DNA from 2 places in the Mesorhizobium sp. BH1-1-5 genome. Region 2 is predicted to be linked to the other one. Evidence: riboswitches for the same ligand, from Rfam matches in the RefSeq annotation. Region 2 holds a riboswitch; the other holds the start of a gene.
What was found. A riboswitch is a leader RNA that binds a small molecule or an ion and turns the genes downstream of it on or off. The one in region 2 is predicted to bind S-adenosylmethionine.
Positions count from the first base shown of each region.

Region 1: linked by a shared signal. The riboswitch ahead of LB572_RS00835 (O-succinylhomoserine sulfhydrylase) and the one ahead of metX (homoserine O-acetyltransferase MetX) in region 2 are both predicted to bind S-adenosylmethionine.

Region 1 covers NZ_JAIUIM010000001.1:173,503-184,619, forward strand. Annotated here, with positions in the region: gene LB572_RS00820 (Hsp33 family molecular chaperone) at 1-476, shown strand, start outside; gene apaG (Co2+/Mg2+ efflux protein ApaG) at 527-919, opposite strand; gene LB572_RS00830 (ceramide glucosyltransferase) at 1,240-2,385, shown strand; gene LB572_RS00835 (O-succinylhomoserine sulfhydrylase) at 2,469-3,659, opposite strand; SAM riboswitch at 3,716-3,793, opposite strand; gene LB572_RS00840 (2'-deoxycytidine 5'-triphosphate deaminase) at 3,871-4,965, shown strand; gene LB572_RS00845 (hypothetical protein) at 4,979-5,431, opposite strand; gene araD1 (AraD1 family protein) at 5,456-6,448, opposite strand; gene mmsB (multiple monosaccharide ABC transporter permease) at 6,651-7,943, opposite strand; gene mmsA (multiple monosaccharide ABC transporter ATP-binding protein) at 7,940-9,472, opposite strand; gene chvE (multiple monosaccharide ABC transporter substrate-binding protein) at 9,672-10,742, opposite strand; gene LB572_RS00870 (LysR family transcriptional regulator) at 11,035-11,117, shown strand, end outside.
Region 2 covers NZ_JAIUIM010000015.1:57,055-68,171, reverse strand. Annotated here, with positions in the region: gene LB572_RS20530 (DMT family transporter) at 1-284, shown strand, start outside; gene LB572_RS20525 (lysoplasmalogenase) at 281-961, shown strand; gene LB572_RS20520 (cupin domain-containing protein) at 958-1,386, opposite strand; gene gloB (hydroxyacylglutathione hydrolase) at 1,410-2,177, opposite strand; gene LB572_RS20510 (class I SAM-dependent methyltransferase) at 2,356-3,111, shown strand; gene LB572_RS20505 (ABC transporter ATP-binding protein/permease) at 3,240-5,081, shown strand; gene LB572_RS20500 (glycosyltransferase family 2 protein) at 5,241-6,170, opposite strand; gene metW (methionine biosynthesis protein MetW) at 6,433-7,047, opposite strand; gene metX (homoserine O-acetyltransferase MetX) at 7,106-8,275, opposite strand; SAM riboswitch at 8,371-8,448, opposite strand; gene LB572_RS20485 (AraC family transcriptional regulator) at 8,569-9,384, opposite strand; gene LB572_RS20480 (phytanoyl-CoA dioxygenase family protein) at 9,603-10,367, shown strand; gene LB572_RS20475 (ABC transporter permease) at 10,501-11,117, shown strand, end outside.

The DNA.
Region 1 (11,117 bases), on a different contig from region 2:
CTGAGATCAAGATGTCGGTCGCCAAGCTGGTCACGCCCGGCCCGGCCGGCGCGCGCGAGCAGTGGCGCGCCGGCGGCATCCTGGCGCAGTTCCTGCCGCAGGCGCCGGAGCGCATGCGCGTGCCCGACATTTCGGGCGGCGACGGCGATCCGCGGGACGTTACGCATCAGCCGGCCGACAATTCCTGGCAGGAATTGCTGGCGCTGCTCGGCACTATCGAGCCGACCGAGCTGATCGACCCGACGGTGGGCGCCGAGCGGCTGCTCTACCGGCTGTTCCACGAACACGGCGTGCGCGTCTTCCGCGGCGTGCCGGTCGCCGACCAGTGCTCCTGCTCGCGCGAGAAGATCCACGGCATCCTCGAAGGCTTTTCGGCGCAGGAGATCAAGGACTCGACCGAGGACGGCGGCATCCATGTCGCCTGCGAGTTCTGCTCGACGCAATACGACTTCGATCCGGCCGAATTCGTGAAGTAAGAAAGCTCCGGTTCCTCTCCCCACTTCGTGGGGCTAGGAACTCGAGTTCTTTAATTCACCGTGCGCCTCGTCCCCGGCATGTCGAGCGAGAAAGCCGGAATGGCGATATCGAACGTCTCGCCGCGGCCGTTGCGCATCGTGTAGTGGCCGACCATGATGCCCGACGGCGTCGAGAGCGGGCAGCCTGAGGTGTACTGATAGCTGTCGCCGGGATTGAGTTCCGGCTGGTCGCCGACGACGCCGGCGCCGCGCACCTCCTCGACCCGGCCTCGCCCGTCGGTGATATGCCAGTAGCGCGACAGAAGTTGCACGAATTCATCGGAACGGTTGTCGATCGTCACCTGGTAGCCCCAGACATAGCGGTTCTCGGACGGATCGGAGCGGTCCTCCAGATAGAAGGGCCTGACCAGGACTTCGATGTTGCGCGTCACTGCGCGATACATGGGCCACTCCGGTTGCCGCCGCGGAACATTCGTCGCGCTTCGCTGTTTGACGCGCAGCGCCGACCGTCCTGCCAGCCTTGTAGGCGCAGGTGCCGAAAAACAATGTCATTTAAGTGACACATGACAATGTTGGTGTGCACAAACCGTGCCGGGCGACTCGGACATTCTGTCGACGGATGAAACGGCCGCTGTGGCCTGAAGCAATTGCAGGAAAAGTGTGAGCGGTTTCCCGTCCGGGATCGCGTGAAAACAAAGAGATAGAGCGGTTCGCCGTTTTCGCTGAAACGGTGAAACGCCCTGTCGGGAGTGACCAGATCTCGATGGAACCGACTATCGCAGCCGGCCTGGCTTCGTCAGCCCTTCTCCTATCCAATCTCGCCAGCATCCTGCTCGCCTCGTCGCGGCTCAGACGGCGGCGTGTCATTGCGCCGCCCGCAGCAGGCACCCAGCCGGTCTCGATCATCGTTCCCTTGCGCGGCGTCGAGCCGTTCGCGCAGGAGACCTTGCAGCGCGCCTTCTCGCTCGACTGGCCCCGCTATGAGCTGATCTTCTGCGTCGCGCACGCCGAAGACCCGGTCGTCAGGCTCGTCAATGCGGCGATCGCGCGCTACCCGAAGGTTCCGGCGCGGCTGCTGATAGGAGACGACCGCATCAGCGCCAATCCCAAGCTCAACAACTGCGTCAAGGGTTGGCAGGCGGCGCGGCACGATTGGGTCGTCCTCGCCGATTCCAACGTGCTGATGCCGAGGGACTATGTCCAGCAGCTGATGGCGGCGTGGCGCGCGGATACCGGCCTCGTCTGCTCGACGCCGATCGGCTCGCGGCCGGACGGGTTTTGGGCCGAAGTCGAATGCGCGTTTCTCAACACCCTGCAGGCGCGCTGGCAATATGCCGGCGAGGCGCTCGGCCTTGGCTTCGCCCAGGGCAAGAGCATGCTGTGGAACAAGCCGATGCTGGACGCCAATGGCGGCATCCAGGCTTTGGCCGCCGAGATCGCCGAGGACGCGGCCGCCACCAAGCTGGTCAACAGCCTGGGCTTGCGCGTCAATCTCGTCGCCTCGCCTTTCGAGCAGCCGCTCGGCCAGCGTTCGCGCGCCGAAATCTGGTCGCGCCAGGCGCGCTGGGCGCGGCTGCGCCGGGTCACCTTCCCGCTGTTCTTCGCGCCGGAGATCCTGACCGGTGCGGCGATGGCGCTGCTGCTGGCGCTGGTTGCCGCGGCAGGCGCCGGCGTCAGCCTGCCCGGCACGGCTTTATGCGTGCTGGCGATCGCCTATTTGCCGGAATGCCTGCTGGCGTCGGCCAAGGGCTGGTACCTGTCGCCGCGCAGCGTCACCGCGATGATCGCGCGCGACTTCATGCTGCCCGCCATCTGGGCGCGCGCCTGGTTCGGCGGCGCCGTGGAATGGCGCGGCAACGCCATGACCATCCGCACCAAGGCGATGACCGAACTGGAAGAGCTCGCCTGAAGCAATTCCAGGAAAAGTGTGTGGCGCTTTTCCGCCCGGGATTGCGGCTCTGGAAGGCTCAGGCCGCGACTGGCAGTGGCTTTCTATTTGGCCGCCTTCAGCGCCTGCTCGATGTCCTCCAGCAGATCGTCGGCGTCCTCAAGGCCGACGGAGAGCCTGAGCGTGCCTGGCCCGATGCCCAGCTCTGCCCGCGCGTCGTCGCTCAGGTTCTTGTGGGTCGTCGTCGCCGGATGGGTGATCAGGCTCTTGGCGTCCCCGAGATTGTTCGAGATCAGCACGATGTCGAGCGCGTTCTGCAAGGCGAAGGCCGCCTGCTTGCCGCCCTTGACGTCGAGGCAGATCAGCGTCGAGCCGCCCGACATCTGCTTCTTCACGACATCCGCCTGCGGATGATCGGCGCGGCCCGGATAGATGATGCGTGCGATCTCCGGCCGTCCGGCCAGGAAATCGGCGATTTTGCCGGCGCTCTCGGTCTGCTGGCGCACCCGCAGCGGCAGCGTCTCCAGGCCCTTCAGTAGCGTCCAGGCGTTGAAGGGCGACAGGCTCGGGCCGGTGTGGCGGAAATAGTCGTGCAGGTTCTCGTCGATCCATTTCTTGTCCGACAGGATGACGCCGCCGAGGCAGCGGCCCTGGCCGTCTATATGCTTGGTCGCCGAATAGACGACGATATGGGCGCCGAGCAGCAAGGGCTTCTGCTGCAGCGGCGTTGCAAAGACATTGTCGACGATCACGCGCGCGCCGATCGAATTGGCGAGCTTGGCGACCGCGGCGATATCGACCACTTCCAGCGTCGGATTGGTCGGGCTTTCCAGGAAGAACAGCTTGGTGTTCGGCCTTACCGCCTTTTCCCAATTGGCGATGTCGGTGCCGTCGACCAGCGTCGCCTGGATGCCGTAGCGCGGCGCCAGCGTCTCGACCACCCAGCGGCAGGAACCGAACAGCGCGCGCGCCGCAACGATATGATCACCGGCCTTGACGCTGCAGAGCAGGGCGGCGGAAACGGCGGCCATGCCGGAGGCGGTGGCGCGGGCATCCTCGGCGCCTTCCAGCGCGCACATGCGCTTTTCGAACATATCGACGGTCGGGTTGGCGTAGCGCGAATAGATGAAACCCGGCTCCTCGCCCTTGAAGCGGGCTTCCGCGGCCTGCGCCGTTTCGTAGACATAGCCCTGCGTGAGATACATCGCCTCGGCGGTCTCGCCGTACTGCGAACGCAGCGTTCCGCCATGCACGAGTGCCGTTTGAGGTTTCCAGTTACGCTTCTTGGTGCTCATAGCCCTGCTTCCAGACACAAAAAAACCGGCCGCGAAGTCGCAACCGGTCCATATAGCCTTGCGGCTCGACGGTCCTTTAGCGACTTGTTTTACGTGGCTGCAAGCCGACCGGCCAAATCACCACGGGATAACGACCCTTTAAATGAGCGCCGCGCTTGCGTCAATTGCCGGCTCCATTAAGAGGTTTGTACCAGCAGAGCGGAGTAAGACTTTGCGGCAGACAGGCATTCTCCCCGACCAGGATATTTCCGCGCTGTTCCAGTCCGGTGCGCTGAAGTCGCCGCGCGCCCTCGATGCCGATCAGATCCAGCCGGCCAGCCTCGATCTCAGGCTCGGCGACAAGGCGTTTCGCGTGCGCGCCTCCTTCCTGCCTGGTCCGGACCACTTGGTCGCCGACAAGCTCGAGCGGCTGAAGCTGCACGAGATCGATCTCACCGGGGGCGCGGTGCTGGAAACGGGCTGCGTCTACATAGTGCCGCTGCTCGAAAGCCTGGCGCTGCCGGCGAACGTATCGGCCTCGGCCAATCCGAAGAGCTCGACCGGCCGGCTCGACATCTTCACCCGCGTCATGACCGATCGCGGCCACGAGTTCGACAAGATCGCCGCCGGCTATCGTGGGCCGCTCTATCTCGAAGTCAGCCCGCGCACCTTCCCGATCGTCGTGCGCGCCGGCTCGCGGCTATCGCAGATCCGTTTCCGCACTGGTAACGCGTTGCTCTCGGAGAACGAGCTGCGCGACCTGCACCGCGCCGAGATGCTGGTCGCCACCGAGCCGCCCAACATTTCCGGCGGCGGCATCGCGCTCTCCATCGACCTCGACGGCGATAAGGACGGCCTTGTCGGCTATCGCGGCAAGCACCACACCGGCCTGGTCGATGTCGACAAGCGCGCCGCGCAGGATGTCGTCGATTTCTGGGAGCCGATCTACAAGAGCGGCGCCGGCGAGCTGGTGCTCGATCCGGACGAGTTCTACATCCTGGTCTCGCGCGAGGCGGTGCACGTGCCGCCGCTCTACGCCGCCGAGATGACGCCCTTCGATCCGCTGGTCGGCGAATTCCGCGTCCACTATGCCGGCTTCTTCGATCCGGGCTTCGGCCACTCCGCCGCCGGCGGCACCGGCAGCCGCGCCGTGCTCGAAGTGCGCAGCCACGAGGTGCCGTTCATCCTCGACCACGGCCAGATCGTCGGCCGTCTCGTCTACGAGCACATGCTGAAGCGGCCGCAGGCGCTTTACGGCACCGATCTAGGATCGAACTATCAGGCGCAGGGCCTCAAGCTCTCCAAGCATTTCCGCGCCGCGCGCTGATCCGCTGGCCTTGTCAGCCGCGAAACAGAAATTCTTTCGCCGCGCCAAGGCAGGCATGGAAGTCGCTGACAAAGAGCAGCTCGCGTTCAGTCAGGCGCTTTCTGCCCCAAAATCCTTTGGTCTGCTTAGTTTCATCAAGCGGTGAGCCTGGGCCCGCGCTTAACGGGAACAACTGCTTGTCGAGGCATGCGAGCACATAGGCTCGCGCGGAGTCGATACCGCAGGCCCTGGCTTTGTCGTTTAGCTGGTCGGCGCGCAGCGCCGACGTCATGCGATCCGCGTTGCGCATCAGAAAGATCGCTTGCGGCTTCGAGTAACCGGTGGCCAGAAGCCGGCTCGTCATCGTCGCTTGAGCTTGGCGGTAGGACTGCGGGCTGCATTTCGCGGCGCCGTAAGCCGCGGAGGAAGTGCAGGCGAGGGCAAGCATCACCCCCATCAAGACAATGCCGATCCGCTTGCGATCCATTTATCCTCCAGGCCTGGCGCTACCTCACAGCGCCTTCACCGCCACCTTCACCGGCTTTTCGATCTCCAGCGGGTTGCGCAGCGGCAGGCCGAAATCCTGCGCATCGATCTCGAACGTGTCGCCGGCCTCGGTCCTGATGCCGTCGGCGAAGGAGAGCGTCGCGGTGCCGAACATATGCACATGCACGTCGCCCGGCTGGCGGAAGGCCGAATATTTGAAATGGTGGTGCTCGAGATTGGCGATGGTGTGCGACATGTTCGCTTCGCCTGAGAGAAACGGCTTTTCCCACAACAGCTTGCCGTTGCGCCAGATGCGCGATGCGCCGCGGATGTCGGCAGGCAGGTCGCCGATCAGGATCTCGGGGCCGAACGAGGCGTTGCGCAGCTTGGAATGGGCGAGGAACAGATAGTTCACCCGCTCCGTCACATGGTCGGAGAACTCGTTCGACAGCGTAAAGCCGACGCGGAACGGCGCGCCGTCGTCGCCGATCACATAGATGCCGGCGATCTCCGGCTCCTCGCCGCCGTCCTGCGCGAAGGCCGGCGACACCAGAGGCGCGCCGGGCGCCACCGCCATCGTGCCATTGCCCTTGTAGAACCATTCCGGCTGCACGCCGGCCTGTCCCTTGGCCGGCTTGCCGCCTTCGAGCCCCATGCGGAACATCTTCATGGAATCGGTGAGCTGCTCTTCGCCGTCATTGAGCTTCTTGTGCATGGAATCGCGCGTCGCCGCGGAACCGAGATGCGTCAGGCCGGTGCCCGTGAGGTGCAGATGCGCGGGGTCCGGATGGTTGATCGGCGAGACCAGCCTGCCCCTCTTGTAGGCGGCATCGAGATCGACCGTCTCGCCATAGCCTTTGCGTTCGATCAGCGCTTCGAGCCCCGTGCCGGTCCGCGCGGCCTCCATCGCCAGCGAATAGACGCTGCGCGCGCCGTTGATGACCCTGGTCTTGCCGCCGCCATTGCGGGCGACGACGCGGATCGTCTCGGCGTCGTCGAGGATCTGGGAGATCAGCATGTTTCGAATCCTCTCTCATTTAGCGGCTGCCTGCGGGGCAAGCCTTACCCGGCGTGGCGTGGAGCGATCCACGACACGGTTGAAATTCTTCGTCCGGATTGCGCTCGCGAGCCTGGTCCTTGTCGGGACTTCTTGATGCCGACGGGTTGCCGGCAGCTTCGCGATCTGAAACCCGTATGCCTCCTGAACTTTGTTCCGGCCCTTAAGCCTTGTTCTTGTTGTAAACGTCGAAGATCACGGCGCCGAGCAGCACCAGGCCTTTGACCACCTGCTGCCAGTCGACATTGACGCCCATGATCGACATGCCGTTGTTCATCACGCCCATGATGAAACCACCGACCACGGCGCCGATTACCTGGCCGACGCCGCCCATTGCCGAGGCGCCGCCGATGAAGACGGCCGCGATGACGTCGAGCTCTGAGCCGAGACCGGCGGCCGGCACGGCCTGGCCGAGGCGCGCGGCGATGATCAGGCCGCCCAGCGCCGACAGCACGCCCATGTTGATGAAGACGAGCAGCGTCAGCCTTTCGGTGTTGATGCCCGACAGCTGCGCGGCCTTGGCGTTGCCGCCCATCGCATAGATGCGGCGTCCGATGGTCATGCGCTTGGTGACGAAGACGAACAGCGAGATCAGCACGCCCATCACCAGGAGCACGACCGGCAGGCCCCGGTAGCTCGCGAACTGGAACACCAGGAACAGCGCCAGCGCGCTGCCGACCAGCGTCTTGATGACGAACAGCGGGAAGGGCTCCGCCTCATAGCCATGGCGCTCGCGCTTGCGCCGTGTCCTGAAGCCGAAATAGGCGTAGGCGAGCACCGCGATCAGGCCGAGCACGATGGTCGTCATATGCAGCGTAAGCCCACTGCCCAGGATGGTCTTGCCGGCGGCATTCACCGTCGGCGGGATCAGCACGAGCGGGCCGATGACGTCCGGGATAAAGCCGGAGCTCAGCGCCTTGAAGCTGTCCGGCAGCGGGCCGACCGAGGAGCCGCCGCCAAGCAGCGCCTGGCAGATGCCGCGGAAGATCAGCATGCCGGCCAACGTCACGATGAAGCTCGGTATCCGGTGATAGGCGATCCAGTAACCCTGCGCCGCGCCTATGAGGCCGCCGACGATCAGGCAGACGATCGAGACCACCAGCGGATTCGAGAATATCCCGAGCGGCCAGATCACCATCATCATCGCCGCGAGCGCGCCGATGAAGCCGGCGACCGATCCCACGCTGAGGTCGATATAGCCGGCGACGATCACCAGCAGCATGCCGAGCGCCATCACGATGATGAACGAGTTCTGCTGCACCAGGTTGCTGAGGTTCACCGGTTTGAACAGTGTTCCCGACGTCGTGTACTGGAAGAACAGCATGATGACGATCAGCGCGATGATCAGGCCATATTCGCGCAGGTTCGTCGTCAGCGCCGAGACGGCGACGCGCTGTCCCTGCTTGACGTCCTCGGCGACGCCGCTTTGCGGCGCGGGAGCGCTGTCTGTGCTCATGATGCTTTTCCTTCTCCCCGAACGATGGCGCGCATGATTTTTTCCTGGCTTGCGTCGCTCGCCGCCATTTCGCCGACGATACGCCCTTCGTTCATGACATAGATGCGGTCGGAGATACCGAGCAATTCAGGCATTTCCGACGAGATGACGATGATCGCTTTGCCCTCGGCGGCGAGGCGCGCGATGATCGTGTAGATTTCGTACTTGGCGCCGACGTCGATGCCGCGGGTCGGCTCGTCGAGGATCAAAACCTCCGGATCGGCGAACAGCCATTTCGACAGCACCACCTTCTGCTGGTTGCCGCCCGAGAGGTTGCCGGTCAACTGATAGACGCTGGAGGCGCGGATGTTGGTCTTCTTGCGATAGTCGTTGGCGACGCTCATCTCGCGCATGTCGTCGATGACGCCGCGGCTCGAAACGCCGCCCAGATTGGCCAAAGTCACATTGTGCTTGATGTGGTCGATGAGGTTGAGGCCGTAGGTCTTGCGGTCCTCGGTGACATAGGCGATGCCACCTGCCACCGCCTTGCTCACTGACGAGAGGTCGATAGGCTTGCCTCGGAGCGACACCTCTCCGCTGATATGCCGGCCGTAGGAGCGGCCGAACAGGCTCATCGCGAATTCGGTGCGGCCGGCGCCCATCAGTCCGGCGATGCCGACCACCTCGCCTTTGCGCACATTGAGGTTGATGTTCTTGATCACCTGCCGCTCGGCATGGATCGGGTGGTACACCGACCAGTCCTTGACCTCGAAGATGATCTCGCCGATCTGCGGCTCGCGCGGCGGATAGCGGTCGTCGAGCGAGCGGCCGACCATCGAGGTGATGATGCGGTCTTCCGAGATATCTTTCCTCGGCAGGGTCTCGATGGTGCGCCCGTCGCGGATCACCGTCACCTTGTCGGCGACCCGGTTCACTTCGTTCAGCTTGTGCGAGATCAGGATCGAGGTCATGCCCTGGCGCTTGAACTCGAGCAGGAGGTCGAGCAGCGCCTGGCTGTCCTTTTCGCTGAGCGAGGCGGTCGGCTCGTCGAGGATCAAGAGCTTCACTTCCTTGCTGAGCGCCTTGGCGATCTCGACCAGCTGCTGCTTGCCGACGCCGATATTGGTGATCAGCGTCTTGGGGTCCTCGTTGAGCCCGACTTTCTTGAGCAGGGCGGCCGTGCGCGTTTCGTTGGCGTCCCAGTCGATGACGCCGTAGCTGGCATGCTCGTTGCCGAGGAAGATGTTTTCCGTGATCGACAGCATCGGCACCAGGGCGAGCTCCTGGTGGATGATGACGATGCCGATATGCTCGCTGTCGTGAATGCCCTTGAAGTTACATTCCTGGCCGCGGAAGATGATCTGGCCGTCATAGGTGCCGGATGGATAGACGCCCGACAGCACCTTCATCAACGTCGACTTGCCGGCGCCGTTCTCGCCGACGATGGCGTGGATCTCACCTTCCTCGACGCTGAGGTTGACGTTCGACAACGCCTTCACGCCGGGGAACGTCTTGGTGATGTCGCGCATCTCCAAAATCGTCGAGGCCATCAGGATCTGCTCCCTGGCGCACGGCTCCCAAATCGGCATCGATTGTGGAAAGGCCTATGCGCGAAATCAATACACTGCGGCGGGCTTCGCGTTTTCGGTTCGGCGCGTGACGCTGCAGAAGCCGGCAAGACAATACCGGGGTCGCTTGTGAACGAAAAGGGGCCCTGCGTCGCGCAGGACCCCTTCCTTTGAGGCTGTATTACTTCAGCTCGTCGGCCTTGATGTAGCCGGAGTCGACCACCTGCGCCTGGTAGTTCGACTTGTCGACCTCATGCGGCGTCAGCAGGATCGAGGGAACGACCTTGACGTCGTTGTTGTAGGTCTTTTCGTCGAGGCCATCGGGTTTGCCGCCGGAGAGCACCTTGTCGACCAGCTGCACGGTGGCCTTGGCCAGTTCGCGGGTATCCTTGAACACCGTCGAGTACTGCTCGCCCGAGATGATCAGCTTGACCGAGGCGGTCTCTGCGTCCTGGCCGGTCACGATCGGCCAGGGCTGTGCATCCGTACCGTAGCCGACGGCGCGCAGCGAGGCGGTGATGCCGCGCGACAGGCCATCATAGGGCGACAGAACGCCATCGACGCGGCTGCCGTCCGAGTAGTTGGCGGAAAGCAGATTGTCCATGCGAGCCTGGGCGGTGGCGGCGAGCCAGCGCAGCGTACCGACCTTGTCCATGCCGGTCTGGCCGGACTTGATCTTGATCGAGCCGTCATCGATCAGCGGCTGCAGGACGGAAATCGCGCCATTGTAGAAGAAGAAGGCGTTGTTGTCGTCCGGCGAGCCGCCGAACAGCTCGACATTCCACGGCTTGGTGTTCGGGAAACGCTCCTTGAGGCCCTTGACCAGCGAATTCGCCTGGATCACGCCGACGCCGAAATTGTCGAAAGTGGTGTAGTAGTCGACATTCTTGGTCTTCTTGATCAGGCGGTCATAGGCGACGACGACGACGCCGGCGTCGTTGGCCTTCTGCAGCGCGTCGGCCATGGTGGTGCCGTCGATCGAAGCGATGATCAGCGCCTTCGGGCCCTTGGTGATTTCGTTTTCCAGCTGGCTGAGCTGGTTCGGGATGTCATCCTGCGCATACTGCAGGTCGACGGTGTAGCCGAGCGCTTCGAGCTGGGACTTGACGGCGTCGCCGTCGTTGATCCAGCGCTGCGAGGTCTTGGTGGGCATCAGCACGCCGACGAGACCCTTGTCGGCGGCATGCGCCGAATAGGTCGTGGCGGCAATGCCAAGGGCCGCGATGGCGGCCAGCGTCTTGATGATCTTCACATTACTCTCCCTGGTTGATGGACGCGACACCTCGGGGCTTCGCGGGCCGCGCAGTCGAGCAGATGCGCAGGCGCGCAACTGTCGGCTTTATCGATCTCCGGTATCCTCCCAATCGGTCCCGCGACGCAGTTTCAATCGATACGAATTTGCTCGTTACCGACCCCTGCGCCTCGGAACGCACGAAGGGTGGGTTCCTTTGACATAACTGTCAAATGCGATCTTTGCTGGTTGCTATATCGAAACCGGTATAGATAAAACGGCAGATGGAAACACGGCGGAGAGGCTTCAATCCATGGCGGCACTACGCGATCCAGAAGCGATTTCAGGCAGTTACGAGAAATTGCCGGGAGACGGCGAGACCCTGCTGCGCAGCGG
Region 2 (11,117 bases):
CGAACGGCCCTGGCCAGTGGCTGGCCGTCGTCGGGCTCGGCCTGATGCCGGTGGGCGCGGCCTTCTATGCCTGGGACATCGGCGTCAAGCGCGGCAACATCCAGGTGCTGGGCGCCGCGAGCTATGCCGCGCCGCTGTTGTCGACGCTGGTGCTGATCGCCGCCGGCGTCGCCGAGCCGTCGCTGCGCATCCTCGCCGCCTGCGTGCTCATCACCGGCGGCGCCGCTCTGGCGGCGAAGTCGCTGCTGATGCGCAAGCCGGCGGCAAAAGAGGCCAACGCATGATGCCTTTCCCCGGCGGCGTCGAGGCCAACGCCAACGCAACGCTTTTGTTCTCGTTCGTCGCGGCCGTGATCTACGCCTTTGCGCTGGACATGCCGCCGAAATGGACGCGCACGGCGGCAAAGACGCTTGCGGTCGCCCTGCTGGCCGTGCTCGCCGCCATGCAAGGCGGTCCGCTGCTGCTCGTGGCGGCGCTGGGCTTGAGCGCCGTCGGCGACGCCTTCCTGTCGCGCGACGGCGAAAAGGCCTTTCTCGGGGGACTGGCGAGCTTTTTCGCCGGCCACATCGCCTATGTCGCGCTGTTTTTACAGGCGGGCGGCGGGCTCGGCCTGTTGAGCGCCGAATCCTGGCGGGGCGCGCTCGCGCTCGCCATGGCCGCGTTCAGCATCGTCATGCTTGCCGCGCTCTGGCGCCGCGTCGGCCCGCAACTGCGCGCTCCGGTCGCCGTCTATGTCGCGGCGATCCTCGCAATGGGCATTTCGGCGCTCACGACGAACTATCCCTGGGTGATCGCCGGCGCGGTGCTGTTCATCGCCTCGGACGGGCTGCTGGCGACCGAGCGCTTCCTGCTCGCGGCGATCTCGCCGCATCGCCTGTGGATGCGCTACACGGTCTGGGTGCTTTACTACGCCGCCCAACTGGCGATCACGCTCGGATTTTTGTTGGGCATAGCCGGTTAGGACGGCTGCCAGCCCGGCTCGGCCAACTCGAAGGCGGCGAAATCGAAGCCCGGCGCCACGGTGCAGCCGACCAGCGTCCATTCGCCGAGGCTGCGCGCCGACTGCCACCAGCCGGCGGGCACCACGATCTGCGGCCGTTCGCCCGCGGCAAGCGCGGCGCCCAGCACCTGCTCGATGACCGCGCCTGCGCCTTCCCCATGCATCGACAGCGCTAGCGGCGCGCCGGCATAAAAGTGCCAGACCTCGGCCGCGTCTTTCACCCGATGCCAGGCTGACAGCTGGCCCTGCTCGAGCAGGAAGTAGATCGCGGTCGAATGACCGCGCGGGCCGCCCGCGGCATCGCGAAAGGTCTCGGCGTACCAGCCACCTTCGGGATGCGGGCGAAGGCCTAGCGTTGCGATAATCTCGGCGGCGCTGGTGGTCATTCGCATCCTTTATCTTGATGCTATCAGAAATTGTCCTTGCGCTTGCGGATCTCGGCGAACACCTCGGCGTCCGAGGCTTTCTCCATGCCAAGATGCTTGCGGATCGCCGGGTCATGCCAGCGCAGGAACGGGTTGGTCGACAATTCCTCGCCGATGGTGGTCGGCAGCGTCGGCTTGTTGTCGGCGCGCAGCGCCTCGATCCTTGCCGCGCGCTGCTTCAGAACCGGGTTGGCCGGATCGACCGTCACCGCGAAGCGGGCATTGGCCAAAGTGTATTCGTGGCCGCAATAGATGGCGGTTTCCGCCGGCAGCGCCGCCAGCTTCTTCAGCGATTCATACATGACCGGCGGCTTGCATTCGAACAGGCGGCCGCAACCCAGCGCAAACAGCGTGTCGGCGGTGAAAGCCACCTTCGAGGCCGGCAGGTGGTAGGAGATGTGGCCGGCGGTGTGGCCGGGCGTCTCGATGACCTCGATCCTTTCCTCGCCAACGCGCACGACCGAGCCCTGTTTCACCGTCTCATCGATGCCGGGGATCTTCGCCTTCTCGGCTTCCGGGCCGAGGATGCGCAACTTGAAGCGTTCCTTCAGCGCCAGATTGGCTTCGACATGGTCGGCATGGTGGTGCGTGGTGAGGATCAATGTCGGCGTCCAGCCGGTGCGCTTGACCGCCGCCAGGATCGGCGCCTCTTCCGGCGCGTCGATGATCGCCGTCTGCCCGCTTTTGGGATCATGGACCAGCACGCCGAAATTGTCGGTGCGGCACATGAACTGCTCGATTTCGACCGGCATCGCATGTCTCCATTCGTCGTCGCAGACATAGGGCGGCCGACCGCCGATGTCATGTCGCAGACATAGGGCGGCCGACCGCCGATGTCATCCTGGTTTGTCTGGTTTGTCGGACCTGGCGCCTTTGTCGAACTTTCCGCCTTTGTTGAACTTGGGCCCCGTCGCGGCTACCGTCCCGCGCATGCATTCGGATATCGTCGACCTGCGTTCCTTCTACTCGACCACGCTCGGGCGCCTTGCCGAGCGTTCGATCACCATGGCGCTGTCGTCCATATGGGCAACCGTTCCCAACGAACGGCTGGTCGGCCTCGGCTATACGCTGCCATGGCTGGAACGCTTCGGCGCCGATGCCGAGCGGGTCTTTGCCTTCATGCCGGCGACGCAGGGCGCGGTGGTGTGGCCGGCGGCCGGGCCGACCGCGACGGCGCTGGTGTTCGACGAGGAGCTGCCGCTGGTCGATTCCTGTATCGACCGCGTGCTTTTGGTGCACTCGCTCGAACATGCCGAAAACCCGCGCGAGACGCTGAACGAGATCTGGCGCGTGCTGTCGCCGGCGGGCAGGGTCGTCATCGTCGTGCCCAACCGGCGCGGCGTCTGGGCGCGGTTCGAGCACACGCCCTTCGGCAATGGCCGGCCGTTCTCGCGCGGCCAGCTGACCGAGTTGCTGCGCGAGGCGAATTTCACCCCGGCGACGTGGAGCGACGCGCTGTTCTTCCCGCCATCGCCACGGCGTTTCATGATGCGCTTCCACAACGTGCTGGAGAAGGCCGGCCGGCGGTTCTGGCCGATCTTTTCCGGCGTCATCGTCGTCGAGGCGCAGAAGCGGCTCTATCAGGGCGTGCCGGTCGCGCAGCGCGCCTCTCGCCGCGTCTTCGTGCCGGTCTTCTCGCCACAGGGCGCGACGCGGCTTGGCCGGCATGCGCGCCCTGCCAAGTGACGCGTTCGTGATCGCTACCGCGCCTTGCATCGCTCGGCGATCGTCACCCTATCTGAGGCAAGCGTGATCTAAGGCAAGCGCGACCAGCGCGGCGTTCGTGACCGCTGCGGAAACCAGGAATATCCTTCATGGACAACCAGACCGATAAAAAGCCTGGCCCAAAAAAGGCCGCCGTCTCGGTCGAGGCGAGCAGCCTCGCCGACCAGGTGGCGACGATCAAGCAGGGGCTGAAATCCTCGCCGGTGCGCAGGCAGCTTGCCTGGGTCTCCATCGGCATCGTCGCGGTCATCATCGCAACCTCGATCGGACAGGTCCTGCTCAACCGCTGGAACCAGCCTTTCTACGATGCGCTGGCGCGGCGCGACATGGCTGATTTCCTGCACCAGCTTATGGTCTTCGCGATGATCGCCGGCGGGCTTCTGGTGCTCAATATCGGCCAGACCTGGCTCAATCAGATGATCCGCTTGCGGCTGCGCGAGGCGTTGACGCTTGATCTGATCGATCAATGGATGCGCCCGGCGCGTGCCTTCCGGCTGGCCAATGCGGGCGCCATCGGCGTCAATCCCGACCAGCGCATGCAGCAGGATGCGGCTCACCTGTCGGACCTGTCGACGGATCTCGGAGTCGGCCTGCTGCAGTCCTTCATCCTGCTTGTCTCCTTCATCGGCGTTCTGTGGGAGCTGTCTTCCGGCTTCGTGTTCCACGTCGGCGGCTATTCACTGGCGATCCCGGGCTACATGGTCTGGGCCGCGTTCATCTATGCCGGCATCGCCTCCTGGCTGAGCTGGCTGGTCGGACGTCCGCTGATCAGCCTCAACAGCGAGCGCTACACCCGCGAAGCCGAGCTGCGCTCCTCCATGGTGCGGATCAACGAGAATGTCGACGCGATCGCGCTCTATCACGGCGAGCCCGATGCCAAGCGGCGGCTCGAAATCGATCTCGGCACGGTGCTGGGCGCCATGCGGCGCATCTTCACCGCGCAGATCAACCTGTCCTGGGTGACCGACACCTATGGCTGGATAACGGTGGTGGCGCCCATCCTGGTGGCTTCGCCGGTCTATTTCTCGGGCGACATCTCGTTCGGCGGGCTGATGATGGCGGTCGGCGCCTTCAACCAGGTCCATTCGTCGCTGCGCTGGTTCATCAACAACATCGGCAGCATCGCCGACTGGCGCGCGACGCTGATGCGCGTGGCGGACTTCCGCATAGCGCTCACCGAGACCGATGCGCTGCACGACACGGAAAAACGCATCCAATTCGGAGAGAACGCCAATGGCAGCCTGACCTTCGACAAACTTCAGGTGTCTTCGCCGGAAGGCTGCACCAAGCTTGCCCAGACCGATGTCGAAATCCACTCCGGCGAGCGCGTCATGATCACCGGCGAGCCGGGCGCGGGCAAGACATTGTTCTTCCGCGCCATTGCCGGCCTGTGGCCATGGGGGAGCGGCCGGATCGGCCTGCCGGCCGGCGAGACCCCCATCTTCGTGCCGCGCGTGCCCTATTTCCCGGCCGGCACGTTGCGCGAGGTTCTCGACCATCCGAATGGCGAGCCTCCGGCCAGCGATGCCGAGATCGAGGCGGTGCTCGCCGAGGTCGGCCTCGACCGGCTGGCAGCCGCCCTCGACCATCCCGGGCGCTGGGAACGCGAGCTCGGCGATGACGAACAACGGGCGCTGGCTTTCGCCAGGCTCGCCCTGCGCAAGCCGAAATGGGTGATCATCGACGAAGCGCTCGACGCGTTCGACGGGCCGTCCCTAAGGCGCGTGCTGGCCATGCTGCAGAAACGCCTGCCCGAAACCGCGATCATCAATATCGGGCGCGGTCAGCACAACAACCAGTTCTTCCCCCGCTCGCTGAACATCGTGAAGGATTCCGGGGCCCAGGCACTGAAACCCGCGCGCGTTCGGGCAGGGGCGATCGAGCCGCCGCCTCCGGCGGCGCGCCGCAAGAAGGAATCAACGGAAGCCTAAAGCGCGTCGCGCTGAAACGGATCCAGGCGACGCGCTTTAAGCCTTTGTTTTGATGCATGTCGTTGTCCCAGAACCGCTGCGCACTTCTGGGCGACATGCATTAAGATAATTTCAGGAAAAGCGCGGGCGGCTTTCTGTCACGGTCGCCTCACGAAACGATCAGATCGCCCGGGCGCCGTATTTGGCGCGGAACTCGTCGTAGCAGTCGCGCCGCCCGCGGCGGCCGACGACATAGCCGCGCAAGAGTTCGGCCGGCGAGTAGCCGAGCGACTTGGACGACCGGTTGGCGTGGTAGCCCGAAAATGCCTGCGGCAACCTGCCCTTGAGGATATCGGCGATGATCTGCCGCGCGATCATGTAAGGCGGAACGTCGGGATAGCGGTCGGCGATATAAGGATGCTTGTCGATCAGATTGGCGTAGGCCTCGACATAGCCGTCGCGGCGGCCGGAGATCGAATTCTCCGAATTGTATTTCTTCCAGTCGATGTCCTCGGACAGCAAGGCGCCGCTGCGTTGGGCAAAGCGCAGCAGCAGTTCGCGGTCCTGCATGCGCGTCACGTCGCTGTCGTAGCCGCCGATCGCGAGCAACGACTCGAGCCTCGCCGTGATTGCCGAGCCGGCAATGAAGATGGTCTGCGAGACCAGGGCGCGCTGCAGCGTGCCCTTGTCGAGGAAGGCTTCGCGATTGATGCATTTGGTGCTGCGGCCGCCCTTCAGCGACAGGAAGGAACTGATCAGCACTTCGAGCGAAGGCTTCTCGTCGAAGCGCGCCAGCGTCCGCTCCAGCCGGTCCGGCAGATAGACATCGTCCGAATCAAGAAACGTCACGACCGGTGCCCGCGCGCGCTCGATGCCCGCATTGCGCGCAGCATTGGCGCCGCGCCATTTGGCGCCGACGTAAATCAGCCTCGGGTCGCGAATTTCGGCCAGCGCGGCAGCCGTGCCGTCGGTCGAACCGTCGTCGACCACGATATGCTCGAAGTGGGTAAGTGTCTGCGCCAGAACGCTTTCCACCGCGCGCACGACCTGGCTACGCCGGTTGTGGGTCGGCGTGATCACTGAGATCAGCGGAACGTCCTGGTTCGACATCGGGCTGCCACCGCCGGTCGGATCTGGTGTTTGTCGGATGGGTCCGATGGCGATCTTCGTTCCCACCTCTGATTTGCGGCAAACGCTACAAAAAAGCCCCGCTTGTGTCACGCCATGCCGGCCCAGAAATGCCGAAATTGGTGGCTTTTCTGCAACATTGCGGTTTGATGGCAACACATCGGCGTTCCGGCCGGCGTGACGGGCCGCCGGCCAGGGGACAGCGGCAAGAACCATACGCTTGTGGAACTCGGCCTCCGCGGCATCAGCGCCTCAGCAAAAACACCGCCTGCTGGCCGAAGAAGTTCCAGAACCACCAGGGCATCGACAGGCCGATCTTCTGGCCGTTGGCGTCGAGCGCGGTCGCTTTCTCGACGGTCGCGCCGAGTTCCTCGCACAGGTTGACGAAGTCGCGGATGGTGCAGAAGTGGATGTTGGGCGTGTCGTACCAGGAGTAGGGCAGGTCCTTGGTGACCGGCATCCTGCCCTTGACCAGCAGTGAAAAGCGCACGCGCCAATGGCCGAAATTGGGGAAGGAGACGATGGCGCGGTTGCCGATCCTGAGCAGCTCGTCGAGCACGACCTTCGGGTTGCGGGTCGCCTGCAGCGTCTGCGACAGCACGACGAAGTCGAAGCCCTTGTCGGCGTAGAATTTCAGATCCGTGTCGGCGTCGCCCTGGATAACCGATAGCCCGCGCGCCACGCATTCGTTGACGCCGCGCTGCGACAGTTCCAGACCGCGGCCGTCGACCTGCCTGGTCTCCTGCAGGAGTTCCAGAAGCACGCCGTCGCCCGAGCCGACGTCGAGGACGCGCGAATTGGCCGGGATCAGGTCGGTGACGACGTCGAGGTCGACACGCTGGGCGCGATTGACGGTCATGGCGTCGCCTCCTGCGTGGCGCATGATCCCCGTCCGAAAGGCCCGCTGCGTTTCGGGGTCATGCGCTGAGCCCTCTGGCGCGGGCGGCCGACGCGACGAAGCCGTTGATGGCCGCGAACAGCTCCGGCTCGTCGAGCAGGAAGGCGTCGTGGCCGCGATCGGTCTCGATCTCGACGAAGGAGACGGAAGCGCCCGCGGCGTTCAGGGCATGCACGATCGATCGGCTCTCCTCGGTCGGGAACAGCCAGTCGCTGGTGAAGGAGACCAGGCAAAAGCGCGTCTTGGTGCCGGCGAAAGCGTCGGCAAGGCGCCCGCCGTGGTCGGCGGCAAGGTCGAAATAGTCCATGGCGCGGGTCAGATAGAGGTAGGAGTTGGCGTCGAAGCGGTCGACGAAGGTCATGCCCTGGTGGCGCAGATAGCTCTCGATCTGGAAATCGGCGTCGAAGCCGAAGGTCAACGCCTCGCGGTCCTGCAGGTTGCGGCCGAACTTGCGGTGGAGCGCTGCTTCCGAAAGGTAGGTGATGTGGGCGGCCATGCGCGCGACGGCGAGCCCCTTTTCCGGGCGCTTGCCGAAATCGAGATATTTGCCGCCATGCCAGTCCGGATCGGCCATGACGGCCTGTCGGCCGACTTCGTGGAAGGCGATGTTCTGCGAGGAATGGCGGGCGCCAGTGGCGATCGGCAGGGCGCAGAACACGCGCTCCGGGTAGCTTGCGGCCCATTCCAGCACCTGCATGCCGCCCATCGAGCCGCCAAGCACGCAAAACAGCTTTTCGATGCCGAAATGATCGATGAGCATCGCCTGCGCGCGCACCATGTCGCGGATGGTGATGATCGGCAGGTCGAGCCCGTACGGCTTGCCAGTCGCCGGATTGGTCGAGGCCGGGCCGGTCGAGCCGAGGCAGCCGCCGACGACGTTGGAGCAGATGACGAAGAAACGGTTGGTGTCGATGATCTTGCCGGGGCCGATCAGCACCTCCCACCAGCCCGGCTTGCCGGTCACCGGGTTGGTGTTGGCGACGTGCTGGTCGCCAGTCAGCGCGTGACAGACGAGGATGGCGTTGGAGCGCGCGTCGTTGAGCGTGCCGTAGGTCTGGTAGGCGATCTGGAAAGGCGAAAGGATAGTGCCGGCATCGAGCTTCAGCGGCTTGTCCGGGCCGAACTGCAGCACCGGGCTCGACGGATGGTCGACCTCGTCCTTGGTTCTTGCAGCGCGCTGAGCGGCCATGTCCGTCCTCATCCTGTGCCGCATCGGTCTCGTCCGATGCGGTGTCCGGCCGGCAGCGGACAACAAAAAACCGGCATTGCCGTCGCAAAGCCGGTTACAGGTTGCAAACGGCCCTTTAGCGAGTTGTTTAACGTGGCTGCAAGCCGACCGGCCAAATCACCACGGGAGTCTGCAGACCTTCTAGGACCAGCGCCGCGCTTCGTCAACGGGTAGCCTGGCAGGCCGACACATGGCACGCATTTCTCGTCGCAGATTCTTGCCGGAAAGCCGCATGACGCCTTCGCGGAATCTGCTCAGCGCTTCGGCGCAACGCCCAGTTCGCTGCGCCGCCAGGCCGAAGGCGAAATGCCGATGGATCGCTTGAATTCGCGGCCGAAATGATAGACGTCGCAAAAGCCGCATGTCTCGGCAATCTCGGCGATCGGCTGGTCGTCCTGCACCAGCAGCGACTGCGCGTGCATCAACCGCTCGCGCATCAGCCACTGATGCGGGCTGGTGCGAAGATAGCGCTGAAACATCCGCCGGGTCTGCGACGGCCCGAGCCCGGTGGCGGCTGACAGAGCCGACGCGTTCCATGCAAAACCGAGCGCCCCGCGCATCGCTTCGATCCCGGAAGCGAGCGGTTTCGGCAGGTCGTCGCTGTCGGGCCCCGCCAATGCGCGATCGATCAGGAGCAGGAATTCGGCAACCAGATGCGAAAGGCGCAGATCGAGGCTGGCGTCGCGGCGGCGCAACGCGGCAAACAGGCGCTCGAACCACGGGACCGGAGCCGCTCCCTCGGCGAAGGTGGCGCGCGGCGCGTCCTCGCCGAACAGCTTGCGCCGCAGGATCGCCGGCTCCGGCCCGTCCAGCCTGAACCAAAGCACCGTCCAGGGATCCCGGGGATCGGCGGAATGGACATGCGGCGCCTCGTTCGCCATCCAGACCAGTTGACCAGGGCCGACGTCGATCCTTTGCCCAAGCGTTTCGACATAGCCGGCACCGGCAAGACAATAGAGGATGTCCTGTCCGGGATAGATGGCGCGTTCTATCCGGTAATCCGGCCCGGCGGCGACTTTTCCGGCGCGCAGCACGCTGAACGCGGCCCGGGTCCAGGCCGGGGCTGGCATATAGTGGAAACTCTCAATTACGGACGTCCTTTTTTGCATGCGCGCTTTATACAAAAAATGCGTTCCCTTTGTCCATTTTGTTCCCCGGTGGAGGGGCTAAATTTCTCTTCATGAGCCTGGCAATTCCGGCCGGAAACGAATCGGAACCGGGCCTTCAAAAAGGTTCAGGGGCGCCCGCGCGGCATCGCGGGACGCTCGGGGTTCCAGGGAGAATACCGATGCTCGCGATGACCAGACACGAGGCCGAACTCTACGCACGCGACGGCTACATCATTCGCCGTGGCCTGCTGGGCGCCGGCGAAGTCGCCAACTTTCGCGACCACGCCCGCAAGCAGCTCGAAAAGGAGCAGAGCAATGGCGGCGTGATGTCCAAGGGCGACAAGGAGGGCAAGACCACGCTTTTGAAGATGTGGACCAAGGCCGAGGACGACAAATACGGCCTGCTGGCCCGCGACGAGCGCATGGTCGACCTGGCCGAGGACGCCGTCGGCAAGCCGATCTACCTCTACAGCCACAAGATGACGATGAAGCAGCCTAACGAAGGCGGCGCGTGGGAATGGCACCAGGACTTCGGCTATTGGTACAATTACGGCTGCCTGGCGCCGGAAATGATGAGCATCTACGTCGCGCTCGACAAGGCCACGCGCGAAAACGGCTGCCTTCAGGTGCTCAAGGGCACGCACAAGCTCGGCCGCCTCAACCATATCCGCGAGAATGACCAGACCAATGTCGAGCAGGAGCATCTCGAAGCGGCCCTCAAGCGTTTCGAGCACATCTATGTCGAGATGGAGGCGGGCGACGGCCTGATCTTCGACGGCAACCTGCTGCACCGCTCGGACGCGAACCGCTCCGACACATATCGCTGGGGCTACATCTGCTCCTACAACGCCGTCGAGAACGCGCCTTTCAAGAAGGTGCGCGAATACGGCAACTACGAACAATTGCGCAAGGTGCCTGCGGGCTCTTTCCAGCAGGCTTCGTGAGCAGGCCCGGCCGGGCGCAGGCCCGGCCTTGAGGACATCGATCCGGGCCTGGGCCCAGGCCACGGATCGATGGGAAGATGAAGAACAGCGACGGACGGCTGCAGCCGTCACGCCGCCGTCGAGGGAGGAATGGATGGCCGATACGGTCAGGAGCGGCGCGCGCGCGGCAGCCGCAGGCCGGTTTGAATTGTCGCGACTCTTGCGGGTCCGTGAGGCTGGCGTGTTCATCGCGCTGGTCGTAATCTGCCTGTTCCTGACCTTCGCGACCGACGCCTTCCTCACCTCGCTGAACCTCTTGAACATAGGCCGACAGGTTTCGCTGCTCGGGATCATGGCGGTCGGCATGACGTTCGTGCTGATCTCCGGCGAGGTGGATCTGTCCGTCGGATCGACCTACGCCTTCTCCGGGCTTGTCACCGGCATGCTGATCATCGCCGGCTGGGGGTTGCTGCCGGCGCTCGCGGTCGGCCTCTTCGCCGGCGCCGTCATCGGCGTCATCAACGGTATCCTGTCCACCTACGGCCGCCTGCCTTCGCTCATCGCCACGCTTGGCATGCTCAGCATCGTGCGCGGCGCCGCGCTCATCCTGACCAACGGCCAGCCCGTCACCGTCAACGCGCGCAACGGCGCGCTTCCCGACGTTCTCGAGACCTTCAGCTTCATGGGGCAGGGCTATCTGTTCAGCGTCATTCCGATGCAGCTCGTGTTCTTCGCCATCATCGCCGTGCTGGCATGGCTGGTGCTTTCCTA